2 regions of the Butyrivibrio fibrisolvens genome follow, and region 1 is predicted to be linked to the other one. Evidence: riboswitches for the same ligand, from Rfam matches in the RefSeq annotation. Region 1 holds a riboswitch; the other holds the start of a gene.
What was found. A riboswitch is a leader RNA that binds a small molecule or an ion and turns the genes downstream of it on or off. The one in region 1 is predicted to bind FMN.

Region 1 (7,868 bases):
ATATTAATCATTATCTAGCTCTTGGATTCATGGCGCTTCCTTACGATTACATATACTATTAGTATTATAACTATCGTAAGACACATTATCTGATTGGTACTAATAATCCTACCTTCATGTGTATCTCTTAGAAAATCAAGTAGTATCTTAGCTACAGCATATATAACAGATGCCACGAAGGGATTGTACATATCTTTATAATATATAATCATGGAAAAAATATATAACAATATAAAGATAACAACTTCAGTTATCTGCACAGGAAAAAGATTCCCTTTGTCTGTAGCAATATGAAATATACCATCGTAGCAAATTCCGGCACAGCATCCGGCAAAAGAGCAGCCTATTTTACCAACTCCGTACATAAGAGGAAGGCTTAGAGTATAAGCTATCCAAAAATCTTTTCGGTACTGAGGCGTTATAAATCCGAATACTATCACTCCAAGTATAAGTCCTAAAGCTCCTCCCGTACTATTAAGTCCGCAGCTCTTGGCGCCTGATAATATGACTGTTACGATAAGCGCCATATAAAATGTAAATGTCATCTCCAAAATAACAGATAATCCTATAATAGATGCTTTTACATTTTGTCTTTTAAGTACAAGTGCTGCAGACAAAAGTCCCAGCACAAATGATGTTAAAATCATTAAACGATACATGGTCACCCCATCTCCAGACAGGAAATAAATCCTCCGCTGCAACTACCAATCGCGCTTGAGCATGCGATAACGAGTAATAGCATCATCAAGAAAAATAATATAAGCTCCGTTATATAGATGATGACAAGCACTCTGGCAAAAGTACTTCTGGGATACCTGACTATCGCGACTATAGCAAGGACATATCCGGATATAAGCAACAAGCCCGGTACAGCTTCGGTGAACATAGCCATGACATCTATTAATAGATCAAAGAACTGATTACTCACGATAAGTATCAGATTGGCCAGTGCCCAGCACACAAGAGATGCAGTACATAAAGTCTTGCATGTAGCACTGTGGTTGTCATTATATTTTTTCTGTTGTTTGATAGCCTCCTTGGCAATATACTCAGGCACAGCCGGACCATTTGTTATATTAGTGTTCTGTTCGTTCTCTCCCATATGATTCCCTCTGTAAAAAAATGTCTTTTGAACCTCACGACATATTTTACATTATTATTGCTGAATCAACCACAAAAATCCCTTCTGCCTTGCCGAAACTGATAGGTTATAAACTGCCGGTTCCAAAATGGCCGAAGGGATATATTCATGAGATACATTTATGAAATATGATATGATCAGATCTGGTCTATAAGGTTTACCATTTCTATAGCTGAAAGAGCGCAGTCGTAGCCTTTATTGCCAGCCTTGGATCCGGCTCTTTCTATTGCCTGCTCGATATTCTCTGTAGTTACTACTCCAAAGAGTACCGGAACACCTGTAGACAGGCCTACCTGTGCAACGCCCTTGGATACTTCATTACATACATAATCATAGTGAGATGTTGATCCTCTTATAACTGCGCCTACTGCAATAACAGCGTCATACTTGCCGCTTGCTGCCATCTTCTGTGCGATAAGTGGGATCTCAAAAGCTCCCGGTACCCATGCTGTCACGATATTGTCTTCATCTACTCCGTGTCTTCTAAGACCATCTACTGCCCCTCCAACAAGCTTATTAACAATGATCTCGTTAAATCTGGATGCTACGATTCCGACTTTCATTCCTTCTTTTGCTACAAGTTTTCCTTCAAGTAAATTTGTGCTCATTTCATGTCCTTCTTTCTTTACTTTTTAATTTTATGCTATTGTTATTATTTTTATTAACTTTTTCAGATCTCAGCCTGCAATTATTATTAGTTCTTTGTTCTGGATTTTGTTCTGCAAGTTTTATTAGCTTTTGTTTTAAGAACTCATCCTGCATATTTGGGCTGTATCTTCTTGGTGCTCTCATTTAGGAAGATATGGCCCATTTTCTTTTCCTTAGTAAGCATATAGAACTCATCGTACTGCTGGGCTTCTATCTCTATTGGGATGCGCTTGTTTATAGAAAGGCCCAGTCCGTCAAGGCCATACACTTTGCTGGGGTTGTTGGTCAGGAGGTTAAGGGACTTAACTCCAAGGTCTCTTAGTATCTGGGCTCCTACCCAGTACTCGCGAAGGTCAGGTGCAAAGCCAAGTTCCAGATTAGCTTCTACTGTATCTCTGCCCTGTTCCTGAAGTTCATAGGCTTTTAATTTATTGATAAGGCCTATGCCTCTTCCTTCCTGACGCATGTATAGAAGGATGCCTCTGCCTTCTTTCTCTATCTGTGAAAGAGCCGCTGAGAGCTGCTTGCCACAGTCGCACCTAAGGGACCCGAACACATCACCTGTAAGGCACTCAGAATGCACCCTGCACAGCACACCCTCTCCATCTCCTATATCGCCCTTAACCAGTGCGATGTGGTGCTCACCTGTAACATCGCTGACATAGCCGTATGCCTTGAACATGCCATACTGCGTAGGAAGATTGACTGTTGCCTCTCTTACAACGTGCTTTTCATGGATTCTGATATAGTCCTGGATATCTTTGATCGTGATAAAAGTAAGTCCGTACTCATTTGAGAGTCTCTTAAGCCCATCTGCTCTCATCATGTGACCATCTTCCTGCATTATCTCGCAACAAAGGCCGCACTCCTTAAGACCTGCAAGTCGCATCAGATCTACGGTTGCTTCGGTATGTCCATTACGGATGAGGACTCCGCCCTTTTTGGCCACAAGAGGGAACATATGTCCAGGTCTTCTGAAGTCCTCGGGCTTTGCATCATCAGATACTGTCTTCATAGCTGTAAGCGATCTATCGTAAGCTGAGATTCCTGTGCTGGTATCTACATGGTCTATGGATACTGTAAATGCTGTCTCGTGATTGTCTGTATTGTCTGTTACCATCATCGGTATATTAAGCTTTGCTGCTATGTCGCCGCTCATGGGCATGCAGATAAGGCCCTTACCGATACTGGCCATGAAGTTGAGATTCTCCGGAGTTGCATATTCTGCAGCGCAGATAAGGTCTCCTTCATTCTCTCTGTCATCATCGTCTGCAACTACTATGATCTTGCCATTCTTAAGATCTTCAAGAGCCTTAACTACAGATGCCTGGTCAAAATTTGGGTTCATATTCTATCCTTCTTTCTATTCATTACTCAGTCTTGTTACTTTAGTAGAGTGGTATATTAAAATCCGTGTTCTTCAAGAAAATCCATTGTTATACCGCTATGCGACAGCGTATTTGTATTATGAGAAGATCCTGTTAAACCTTCCGTTTTTAGATCACTTCTGTTTTCTTTGACATGGCTGCCTGTCATTCCCAGAAGCTTCATGACATATTTTCCAATAACATCATTTTCCAGATTGACGATATCTCCTTTTTTCTTATCAAGAAGAGTTGTCTGGGATCCTGTATGTGGGATGACTGATACGCTGAAGGTCTTACTACCAACATCAGTAACAGTAAGGCTGATGCCATCTATACAGATGGAACCTTTTTCTATGATCAGGCTTAAGATATCTTCAGAAGCTTCTATAGTTACGCGAATAGCTATGCTATCTCGTATAAGTGATACGATCCTGCCCGTTCCGTCTATATGGCCACTGACTATGTGACCGCCAAACCTACCGTCTGCTGCCATCGCTCTTTCAAGATTGACATGCTCCATAGTTTTAAGGCTTCCAAGTCCTGTCCTGTTAAGGGTTTCCGGCATGACATCTGCCGTGAATGATGTATCGTCCATGGAAGTGACTGTAAGGCATACGCCGTTAACTGCTATGCTGTCTCCTATATTAGTACCTTCCAAAACCATGTGAGCTCCTACTCGGATATAGGAGCTTGTGCCTTGCAGATGCTTTGCAAGGAGCTTTCCCTTTTCTTCAATTATTCCTGTGAACATATGTTTTACCTTCTGTCTGGGGCATTATCATTATTGTTTTTTCGTTTTACTTCATACTCGATCAGCACATCTGTATCAAAAGCTCTTATCTCTGGATCAGACAATCTTATACTCTCTTTCATTTTGGTAATCCCGATATCTGCTACAGGTGTATATATACCTATACCTCCTACTATCTGCGCACCAACAAATGTGTATATCTTGTTGACTTTGCCGGCTTCAAGGAATGCTGCATTTATATGCTTGCCGCCTTCTACCAGTATCCCGTCTATATGGAGCAGGCCAAGCTGACGCAAAAGGTCATCAACACTTATATGCTCGCCTTCATCTACATGCCTATTCTTAGATGCATCCGTAAGATCATCCTGACCACATCTTACTTCACCATTAGAAGCTACTCCCAGCGCAGTAACTCCCATGGACTTAAGCGCAGATATCTTTTTTCTAATAGCATCTGAATATTCCAGATCATCGGCCCCATCATGAAGATACTTGTCCAGGCAGGCAACTATTAATGGCGCCTCATTTACAGTCTTTACCAGATTGCAGTCAAGGGGGATCTTCAAGTGACTATCCATGACAATCCTTATAGGATTTCTGGTTCCCGGAAGCCGGCAGGTCAGCATCGGATCATCAGTAAGAACAGTACCTATCCCTACAAGAATACCTGTGTAGTAGTTCCTAAGCTCATGGACGTATGCCCTGGCACTTTCTCCTGTGATCCATTTGGAATCCCCAAAGTCTGTAGCGATCCTGCCATCAGCTGTCATCGCGTACTTCAAGGCCACATATGGTTCTTTGCCAGTAATATAATGGAAGAAAACAGGGTTTATAGCATCGCACTCATCCTTTAGGTAATCTTCTACTACTTCTATCCCATGCTCTCTTAGAAAGGCTGTGCCCTTACCACCTACAAGAGGGTTAGGATCTCTTGAGCCTATAACTACTCTCTCTATCCCCGCTTCTACTATGGCAAGTGTGCAGGGAGGCTGTTTGCCATAATGACAGCACGGCTCAAGAGTCACATATATAGTCCCACCCTGAGCGCTTTCCTTAAGATGCCTTATAGCATCCCTTTCAGCATGAAGATCGCCATATCTGTGATGATAGCCTTCACCTATAACTCTGCCATCCTTGACTATCACTGCTCCTACCATGGGATTGGGATTAGTACGTCCCTTGGCTGATAGTGCCAGTTCGATAGCTCGCCTCATATATTGCGGATCAAGATCAGATTCTATTGAGGAATTAACATACTGCGAAGCAGTGCATACTAGGTTGTTTTGATTCAATTGTTCCCCCTTTTCTTCGGGGATATGGGAATCCGATAAGATGATGAGTAAATGGCTTAGATATTATAAGCCCAGAAGAATACCGACTAATATGATAAGAATTATCCCCTTAGAACCAATAAAAAATGTGCCCCTTCGGAAAGAGACACATCACCATCTTAAAGATTCATATACTATATCTGTATTTATATCAATAAATAGTAATTATGATAATACTACTAATCCGATAATAAGTAGCTACATACAATAATAGCTATATCATCAATATTGATATAATCTTATAACTATAGATACAAGTACGAAGGTAATCCTACTTCTCTCATCCAGACTTTACTGTCGGCCCCGGAATCTCACCAGGTCATGCCATAAGGCTCGCGGGCTATACCGCCGGTTGGGAATCGCACCCAGCCCCGAAGTTTATTATTAGTATTTAATTTTATGTAAGCATAAGCTTACGCCACATAGTATAGATTAGTTTTTATATACTTGTCAAATACATTTTTATGCAACTGTTTTGGATTCAGAATAGTTTCCATCTACTGCTCCAAGAAGACCTGTCTTAAATAGAACAGGACGAAGTGCAAGATATATGATCACTCCTATTATGGAATTGGTAACAGCATTGATAACAGTCACTGTACTGGTAACTGCAAGAAGTGAACCGATGGCTGACTGGGCTTTGTCTGCATTAGGTATGAGAATGGTATACCAGATATATTTAAGGATCGGCTCAAACACGCAGTTAAAAGCAAGACCGGCTACTGCTGCAATTATGGACCATCTTACAATATAAGCCTTATCATGATTGTGGGATATGCTTGCAACTTTATGTGCAACAAGGCCTACGATAAGTCCTATAAGCAGCTTACAGATAAATGTTCTGGGAGCTGTTGCTGCAAATCCGCCGAGGATATCCGCTATTGAAAGTCCAATAGCACCTGCAAAGCCGCCATATACGCCGCCAAGAAGCAGTGCTCCAAGCACAACAAATGCATTACCTACATGAATCTTGGTTCCCGCCGCATCTATTGCAGGAAATACTGTATATCCTACATAACAAAGTGCAGCCATAAGACCTGCATATGCAAGCTTTAATAGTCTTTGGTTCTTTTCTGTCTTTTTCATAATGTCCTCCCTTTATAAGCGAATTAATATCATATGGGTCAGGTGTCATAAGTTTCCTTAGCCATCATATGACGATAGATAATGAAGCATGTCAAAAGATGGATGAGATATTATTCACTCAGACTTTTTGTTTCAGATAATATAACACTGATCTGATCTTGATGATATTACCAATTATGCAAAAATAATTAATACCAGTTTGATTGGTATGTAAAATTTTAACAAAAAATACGTCCAGCAAAGACAAATGTTTTTATGTATGGACATTTTTTCTCTTTATTTTGTTGTTTTAATGTGGTAAAGTAAAGAAGTGCATGTTTATGCATTACTTGGATATTGCTTTTTTAATGCCACATCGATGCCAGTGCACCAACTCATTCATATTTGGTCAAATATAAATGAGTCAGCACACTAGATTACAGGAACGGAGAGTATTATGAATAATTTTTTATCTACGGTAGAAAACGTCAACAACGCTGTAAACGGCTTTGTATGGGGACTTCCAATGCTTATCCTCTTGGTAGGAACCGGAATCCTTATGACATGCCTTACCCGCTTTTTCCAGATATCACATATCAAGCACTGGATATCCAATACCATCGGCGGAATATTCAAAGACTCTCATGTAACTGCGCATACTAAGAAGAATGACACGCAGATATCCCAGTTCCAGAGCCTATGTACTGCCCTTGCAGCTACGATAGGAACCGGCAATATCGCAGGTGTTGCTGCTGCCATCGTTTCCGGAGGTCCCGGTGCAATATTCTGGATGTGGATCGTCGCTTTCTTTGGAATGATGACCAATTTCTCAGAAAATGTCCTTGGTATCTACTACCGCAGAAGAAATGAACGCAATGAATGGTGCGGCGGTGCCATGTACTACCTTAGCGATGGTCTTGGTTCAAAGCCAGGATGCAGGTATATCGGTTCTATACTTGCTGTTCTTTTTAGTATATTCTGTATATTCGCTTCTTTTGGTATAGGCAACATGGGCCAGATCAATTCTATCGCTGTTAATATGAATACCGCTTTTGGTGTTCCCAGCATAGTCACTGGTATCCTTCTTATGATCATTGCAGCCCTTGTTATAGTAGGTGGTCTTAAGAGGATTGCTTCTGTTACAGAGAAGCTCGTCCCATTCATGGCTATCATCTATATGATATGTGCTATCATCGTATGCCTTGTGCACATCGATCAGTTCTGTGCTGTATTTACTTCCATCATCAAGAGTGCCTTTGGTATGCGCGCTGTAGGCGGCGGTATTGTAGGCAGCGGCGTAGCTATGGCTGTTCAGTGGGGTATGAAAAGAGGTGTGTTCTCTAACGAAGCAGGTCTTGGTTCTTCAGTTATGGTTCACTCAAGTTCTAACGTAAGAGAGCCTGTAGTTCAGGGTATGTGGGGAATCTTCGAAGTATTTGCAGATACTATTATCGTATGTACTATTACTGCATTTGCAGTTCTTTCAAGCGGCCTTGTGGATCTCGAAACAGGAACTGTTATATCAGATCAGGTGTCTACTGCTCTTGTAGCAGAAGCCTTCTCTA
Region 2 (7,868 bases), 1.2 Mb from region 1:
GAATTTTGAATAAGACCAGATATACACAAAATTAAAAGAAAAATTAGTAAAAAAACAAGTAAGAAAAACAAGTAAGAAAAACAAGTAAGAAAAACAAGTAAGAAAAACAAGTAAGAAAAACAAGTAAGAAAAACAAGTAAGAAAAACAAGTAAGATATATCGTAACCTGTTCATGTGGATAAGAAACAAGGGGGAAGAATATATGTATGATGTAGAAAAAAGAGGCAATGTACCAATTTATGAGTATCTGTATAAATGTATTCGAAATGATATAGTAAGCGGCAGGATTAGAAACGGCGAGAAGCTCCTTTCTAAGAGACGTCTTGCAAGGCAGGAGGGCGTTGCACTTATAACCGTTGAGAATGCATACGAACAGCTCCTTGTGGAAGGCTATATCGAAAGCAGGGAGAGAAGCGGATATTATGTAAGCTTTGACGCAGGACGATTTGTAATGAGTGACTATAGTGATGATAGCAGCAGATCGTCAAATGGTAATATATATCTTAATCATAGATATGCTAATAATAGTATTGGCAATATCAAAACTGATAATACTAGTAGAAAAGCCAATAATACCAATAGCAAAGCCAATAATACCAATAGTAGAGCCAATAATACTAATAGTAGAGCCAATAATACTAATAGTAAAGCCAATATTACTAATAGTAACAATAATATATCTGGTGTTATTGAAAGAGATATTCCCCAAGTTCCTGATATAGCAGATTTTGTATCGCAGCGTCTTTTTGATGATGCCTTCCCGTTTGATATATGGTCCAAACTCATGCGCAAAGTCTTGTCTGACAGAAATCCGGAATGCCTTGCACCACCAGATCCTTGCGGACTTCCCGTTCTTAGATATGCAATCGCCGGTTATCTTATGAGAAGCAGGGGTATAGATGCAGATCCTGATAATATCATAGTAGGACCGGGTACGGAATATTTAGAAAATATACTTTTGATATTGTCAGGCGGAGGTGCACTTACAGCTGTAGAAGATCCCGGATACAAGAAGATGGGCCTTCTGTGTGAGAGAGCCGGGCACAAGTGTCTTCATATACCTGTTGATAGGGACGGCCTGGATGTATCTGTGCTGGAAGGAACAAGCGTAAGACTTGTTAATATCTCGCCATCTCACCATTTCCCTACAGGTGTTGTCATGTCTGCCGGCAGGAGGGCTCAGCTTGTAGACTGGGCTGAAAGGGAAGATGCCTATATAGCAGAGGATGACTACGATTCAGAGTTTAGATTTTCAGGAAGGCCTATTTCTCCTATTGCTGCTGCATATCCTGAAAGGGTCATTTACATGAATACATTTACAAGAACCCTGGCTCCGTCTATAAGGATAGCCTTCATGGTCCTTCCGGATAAACTAATGGATCGTTACAGGCAGAAATTATCGTTTTACTCAGGGACGGTTTCTTCTTTTGAACAGCTGGTTCTGGCAGAATTTATAAATGGAGGATACTATGAACGTCACCTTTCCAGAATGAGGAATTATTATGGCAAAAGGCGTGAAAGCATCATGAGATTATTTGAATCCAAAGAAAAGGGTTCTATCAATAGGAATGATACTAAAGAAAAATATGATGATACTAAAGAGACTCATGACAATACTCATGCTGACAGATCCTATATCCAAAAACAAAAAGAAAACAGTGAAACAGGTATATTTGTACCGATAAAGGATGTTGCAGGTCTTAGAATAGTCCTAAAGGCTCCTGATAGCCTTGATGATGAGAAGTTTATAAAAGCATTGTCATATAAGGGAATAAAGCTGTCTTGCATAAACGACTATTGTTATAGCCATAACAGCCAATATGATCACCATTTCCTTGTAAGCTTTGGCGCAGCTAGTGAAGCTGATTTTGCAAAAGCTCTACCCTTAATGGAAAAGGCGGCAATGGAATGCATGTAGAAGAATGAATGATCATGAACAATATATATCACAAAAACGTTTGTTATGAATCGAATAAAAGATTTTTCAAAAAAGTACTTGCATTTATCTTAAGGTTGTAGTAAAGTATCTTTTGTTGCAAGGAACGACAGCAACAAAAGATAATAAAGATGCGCTGCTAGCTCAGTTGGTAGAGCACCTGACTCTTAATCAGGTTGTCCAGGGTTCGAGACCCTGGCAGCGCACGCCGAGTACTGTTTCATGAGTATAGCTCATGGGGTGGTACTTTTTTTTTCATGTTTGAGGATTGTCTGAGCTTCTGAGAAACGGAACAATCCGGTAGTCATATGGCGTCAATAGGAACTTTTGACACCTACATCATATTATTAGGTCAATTTAAAAAATCCCAAATGAAAAATCCCCGGTCCTTAGAAGGATACCGGGGATGCATTTGGTCCGCTTTTAATATCACAGTTACCTTCCAGCGTGTTGGCTGCTGCCAGGTACTCTGCATATGATTTTGATTTTAGTATATTCTTTATGTAGCCTTCTGAACCTTCGAAAGACTGTGACATGTAGAACCACATCTCTTTCATCTTGTTGAAGACATTATTGCCGTCTTTAAGATTCTCTTTGTACATAGCTTCCATAGCGCGTCTGAACTCTTTGAACTCAGCCTTGTCCATGTGACTTCCGCCTTTGATCTGGCGAGCAAGAGAAGGATCAGCTACGATGCCTCTTCCGAGCATAACGGAAGATATTTTATTATCTGCAGAACCGGCTGTATTCATATGATAATGCAGAGTGATATCTTTTGATAGATCACCATTTATATCATGAATATCTAAGGTATCTTTGGTCATATCACCTATATCATGAAGACCAGAACCTTCCTTTAGCCCACCACTTACATCATGAAGATCTGAGCCTTCCTTATATCCATATCTATCATTGATATTATTGTAGTCATCCAGAGTAAATACATTGCCGTTGTAGCATACAGGGCAAGAGCTCATCATAAGAGCCTTTTCAAATACTTCCATATCAGGAACACCTTTATAGAACTGTTTCCTGATACGTGGGTGTATAGTCAGCTCCTTGATAGGGTATCTGGCATATATCTTGGACAGATGCTCCATCTCAGATGCGTCAAGATACCCGATCCTGGTCTTAACTGATAGTTTTCGTGCATCATCGCCTAGAGAATCGAATACTTCGTCAAAGAAGGTACCTAGCTTATCAGGCTCTTTTAAAAATCCTGAACCTCTACCCTTAGCTGTAACTGTGCCGGATGGACATCCAAGATTGAGATTGATTTCATCATAGCCCATGGAGGTGAGCTTTTTGAAGATCCATATGAGCTCTTTGGAACTGTTGGCCAGAACCTGAGGTACGACCCTCATCCCTTCGTTGTTGGCAGGATCTATCTCCCTCTCATCACGCTTTTTGATATAGTGATCGGGAAATACACTAATAAAAGGGGTGAAATATGTATCCACCCCTCCAAAATACTTATTGTGAAGCTGTCTGTACAGATATGTTGTGATGCCCTCCATGGGCGCATAATATATGTTCATCTATATAAATCCTAAAAATAACTTATTTACCGGCAAGGAACTTGTCGATGTGATCCTCAATGATCTTCATGAGTCTTGTTCTTGCTTCTACACTAGCCCATGCAATATGAGGTGTTATAAGAAGCTTAGTGCTGTCCTTGATCTTAAGAAGAGGATTGGACTCTTCGATTGGTTCAACAGAGAGTACGTCAAGACCCGCAGCACGGATAGTTCCGTTTTCAAGAGCATCAGCAAGATCCTTCTCGTTAACAATAGGACCACGTCCAAGGTTTAAGAGAATTGCAGATTTCTTCATCTTGGAAAGGGCGTCCTTATTAATCAGGTTGGCGGTTGCGTCATTAAGCGGTGCATGAATAGATATAATATCGGATGTTTCTAATAATTCGTCAAAAGAAACTTCCTTATATTCTGAGTCATGATTTTTACCAGAGGTTGAATAGTAGATTACATTGCATCCAAAAGCCTTGGCAACGCTTGCAACCTGTCTTCCGATAGCACCAAGACCGATTATACCATATGTCTTACCGCAGAGCTCTCCAAATCTTTTTTCAAAATGTGTGAACATAAAATCTTTGGTATATCCGTCTGTCTTAACATAGTTGTCATAGTATGCAAGGTTTTCAAAAAGATAGAACAAAAGAGCAAAGGTGTGCTGTGTAACTGTCTGAGTAGAATATCCTGCAACATTGCGCCATTCAATGCCTTTTGATGCAAGATAGTCAAGATCGAGATTATTGACACCTGTTGCTGTGACACATACAAGCTTTAGATTCTTGGCAGTTCCGATTGTCTTTTCATTGATCGGGACTTTGTTAAGGATGATAATATCTGCATCCTCGACCCTTGCAGGAACTTCCTCCGGCTTTGAGAAGTCATGTATCACAACTTCTCCAAATCTGTTAAAAGGGGTTAGATCAATATCTTCACCTATTGTTTTGCGGTCAAGAAATACGATTTTCATAAGTGGCCTCCATATTCTTAGATTGATATATTTACTTATCAATATTATTTTTAGATTTTGAAATAGACCTATGTCATTCATCATAATATATCGCCCTAAGACCTATTTCAAGATGAAAATACCTGTGGAGCAGTTGTATAAGTAAAAACTGAAAATTCGCCTTACCCCAAATGGTGGCGTATGTTTGGCAAGTGCTAAGTTTGAACAAAAATAAGTTGCAAAAAATTTATTTGACCTATTGACTCATATTACATTGCGTATTAACATAGCATTTGAAAACAAAATAAAACTTCGGGGTTGGGTGAGATTCCCTACCGGCGGTATAGTCCGCGAGCTTTGATAGCATGAACCGGTGTGATTCCGGTACCGACAGTAAAGTCTGGATGGAAGAAGGATATGCAGATCTTATGATCTGTAGGATTATGGATGAATTGTTAGCCCCGGATATATGCCGGAGCTTTTTTTGTATGTAACACAAAAGTCCGATATGTCCCAAACTGTGAATTTATGCTGGCAAAAGATGAAAATGCCCACAAAAATCACGCTTCTAAGGATACGCATTCATCCGGATTCCTAAATTCACAACGCAGGCGTAAAACCAATAATTCCCGAAAATAACACATGTGTACAGACATAGGAGGGATAAAGAAATGACCAATGGATTATTTGCTAGTATTGCAGAAAATGTAGAGTATTTGATAGGTTTTGCGATCATCATCGCAGCGGCCTTTGCAATCGCTATCGTATGTGAGAAGCTGGCACAGAAGATCAACGGAATTAAAGAGCCCATGCTCAGCACCAGAAAGGTAGTAGTTATAGGAACATTTGCAGCTATATCTGTTGTTCTTATGATGTTCGAGATTGCGCTTCCTTTTGCACCATCTTTCTATAAGCTGGATCTTTCTGATCTTCCTGCTCTTATCGGTGCATTTTCATTTGGGCCGATGGCAGGCGTTATGATCGAGTTTGTGAAGATTCTCTTAGAGCTTGTTATTAGAGGAACTTCTACAGCATTTGTAGGAGAACTTGCCAATTTTGTTATAGGATGCTGCTTCATACTTCCGGCATCTATTATCTATACTTTCAAAAAGACCCGCACTATGGCGCTTATATCCTGTATTATCGGAACACTTGTTATCACTATTGTAGGAAGCCTTATGAACGCATTCTACCTGCTCCCTGCGTATAGCGCACTGTACGGAATGCCTATAGATGCATTTGTAGGAATGGGTGCTGAAGCTAATAATAACGTTACAAGTATCTGGACACTTGTATTGTACTGTGTAGTTCCTCTCAATCTTATCAAGGGCGGTATTGATTCTATTATTACAGTATTTGTATATAAGAGGATCAGCGTAATCCTTAAGAATGTTACATTTGTACCGGCTTCAAGAAAGAAAACATATGCAGAATAATTTTTTTGGAGCTTATGATCTGAATTTGATAGATCATCTGTATAGTAGGCAGTGGCAGTTTATAATGTCACTGCTTATATTTTTAGTTAAAGAGAAAAAGGCAGTGTACAAATGCCCCCGGATATTGCACCTACTAAGCAGGAAGCTATAAATAAAGTCTTAGATAATTCCGATATACAAATTGAGATAGTGTCGTCGATTTAGTGTACGGATTCTTTTGTATTTAATTAAATGTGAATGATCCGGCACACTGGTAAAAGTAGTAGTTGCAAGGATGCGTATATAGAGATTGCTTCACCGGATATGATCAGTGATAGAAGCGTATATCTCTTAGGAAAGGAGTCTGTTATGGCATTATCAAATGATATCGCGCGTATAAGCGCGGCACAGTCTATGTATGACACTTCGTCATACAATAAATCCGTCAAAAAAGAAGAGCAGTCAGATAAAACCAAAGCAGCTGAAAACAAGAATACACCAAAGGTTACAGGCAGGACAGTAGGTGATGTTCAGTTAAGTGAAAAGGCTGCAAAGTTCTATGAGAAGTTTAAAGCCAAATTTCCCGGCATGGACTTCGTCCTGGTATCCAAGGATATGAAAGAACAGGTCGAGGCCAATGCTGCTGCATATGGCAAGGCCAATAAGACAGTAGTTCTTATCGATGATGAGAAAATCGAGAGAATGGCTAATGATGAGAAGTATGCAAGCAAGATAGAAGCAACTATCAAAGGTGCAGAAGCTCAGATCAAAGCCCTTAGTAGCGGTCTTGCATCTACAGGAGCAGATGTTCAAGGATACGGCATGAAGATTAATGATGACGGCACAGCTACACTTTTTGCAACATTAAAGAACTCTTCAAAGGCTCAGAAAGCCCGCATTGAGAAAAAAGCAGCCAAGAAGAAGGCGGAAGAAAAGGCAGCCAGGAAACTGGAAGAAAAGAAAGCCCATAAGAAGGATAAAGACAGGGATATCAGCAATAAACATATTAGCGATAAGGATGAAAAAGTTGCAGATAATACTAACAAAACAAGGGACAAAGATAGAATTCCTGATGAAGATGAGTATGTAACAATTACAGCAAATACCGCTGATGAACTCCTAAAAAAGATAGCAGATCAGGCTATGCTCTTTAGAAGCGACAGCGTCAGAACACAGGAAGAAATGATGGTAGGACAGCACTTTGATTTTAACATATAGACTACCGCCAGTATTTTGATTTTTAACTAATACTACCCAACTTGGACGGACCTGCCCCTGCAAAGACTTTGGAGATGCCGGTCCGTTCAAGTGGGTGGTTTTAGTTTTGCAAAAGCAGGGATTGCCTCTACAGATCAATCCCTGCTTTTGTTACGCTATATAGGAATAAGACATCGCCCTCCATAAGCACCAGATTGCCTCTTGGTACGAGGGGCCTATTACCACGTCTTATCATCACGATAAAAGTAGTTCTGGAGATATCAAGCTCATCAATCCTTAGGCCTATCCAGGAGTGCCCGTATTCAAGTTTCATCTCTTTGAAATTGATGAACTTGTCCTTCTGAAGCGGTTCAGATCCCAGAACGAGCTGGTCTCCTTCATGAATAAGGGTATTGCCTTTGGGGATGGAAGTTTTGTTATTTCTTTGAAGAGCAGCGATTATGATGTTGTCAGGAAGATGCAGGTCTTTAATATATTTGCCGGCCCAGTCATCGTTTTCGGTGATCTTGACCTGAATGAAGTTGAGCTCAGTATCAGTAGAATCTCCTACTGTGGATAGATGAGTATACTGCTCGACGAATCCGGCGCTTATGATACCTGTTGGGATAGCTACAATTCCTACCCCAAGAAAAGCAATGATGATACCAAAGAACTTACCAAGTGTAGTCACAGGATATATATCACCATATCCTACAGTCAGAAGTGTGGACATAGACCACCATACACCGGAGAAAGCGTTGGAGAATACTTCCGGCTGTGCGTCATGCTCCAGTGAATACATGCAAAGACTTGAACCCAGCATTAGTACCAGGATTATAAAT

Region 2: linked by a shared signal. The riboswitch ahead of I7804_RS14130 (ECF transporter S component) and the one ahead of ribD (bifunctional diaminohydroxyphosphoribosylaminopyrimidine deaminase/5-amino-6-(5-phosphoribosylamino)uracil reductase RibD) in region 1 are both predicted to bind FMN.

The regions. Positions count from the first base shown of each region.
Region 1 is NZ_CP065800.1:447,921-455,788, forward strand. Features, by position in the region: gene I7804_RS01830 (prolipoprotein diacylglyceryl transferase family protein) at 15-659, opposite strand; gene I7804_RS01835 (hypothetical protein) at 662-1,102, opposite strand; gene ribE (6,7-dimethyl-8-ribityllumazine synthase) at 1,279-1,749, opposite strand; gene I7804_RS01845 (hypothetical protein) at 1,751-1,903, opposite strand; gene I7804_RS01850 (bifunctional 3,4-dihydroxy-2-butanone-4-phosphate synthase/GTP cyclohydrolase II) at 1,893-3,137, opposite strand; gene ribE (riboflavin synthase) at 3,194-3,907, opposite strand; gene ribD (bifunctional diaminohydroxyphosphoribosylaminopyrimidine deaminase/5-amino-6-(5-phosphoribosylamino)uracil reductase RibD) at 3,913-5,121, opposite strand; FMN riboswitch at 5,507-5,621, opposite strand; gene I7804_RS01865 (ECF transporter S component) at 5,701-6,324, opposite strand; gene I7804_RS01870 (alanine/glycine:cation symporter family protein) at 6,761-7,868, shown strand, end outside.
Region 2 is NZ_CP065800.1:3,390,653-3,398,520, reverse strand. Features, by position in the region: gene I7804_RS14150 (PLP-dependent aminotransferase family protein) at 203-1,918, shown strand; tRNA gene I7804_RS14145 (tRNA-Lys) at 2,070-2,142, shown strand; gene I7804_RS14140 (tRNA dihydrouridine synthase) at 2,326-3,474, opposite strand; gene I7804_RS14135 (D-2-hydroxyacid dehydrogenase) at 3,497-4,435, opposite strand; FMN riboswitch at 4,719-4,834, shown strand; gene I7804_RS14130 (ECF transporter S component) at 5,086-5,850, shown strand; gene I7804_RS14125 (DUF6033 family protein) at 6,199-7,047, shown strand; gene I7804_RS14120 (ion transporter) at 7,175-7,868, opposite strand, start outside.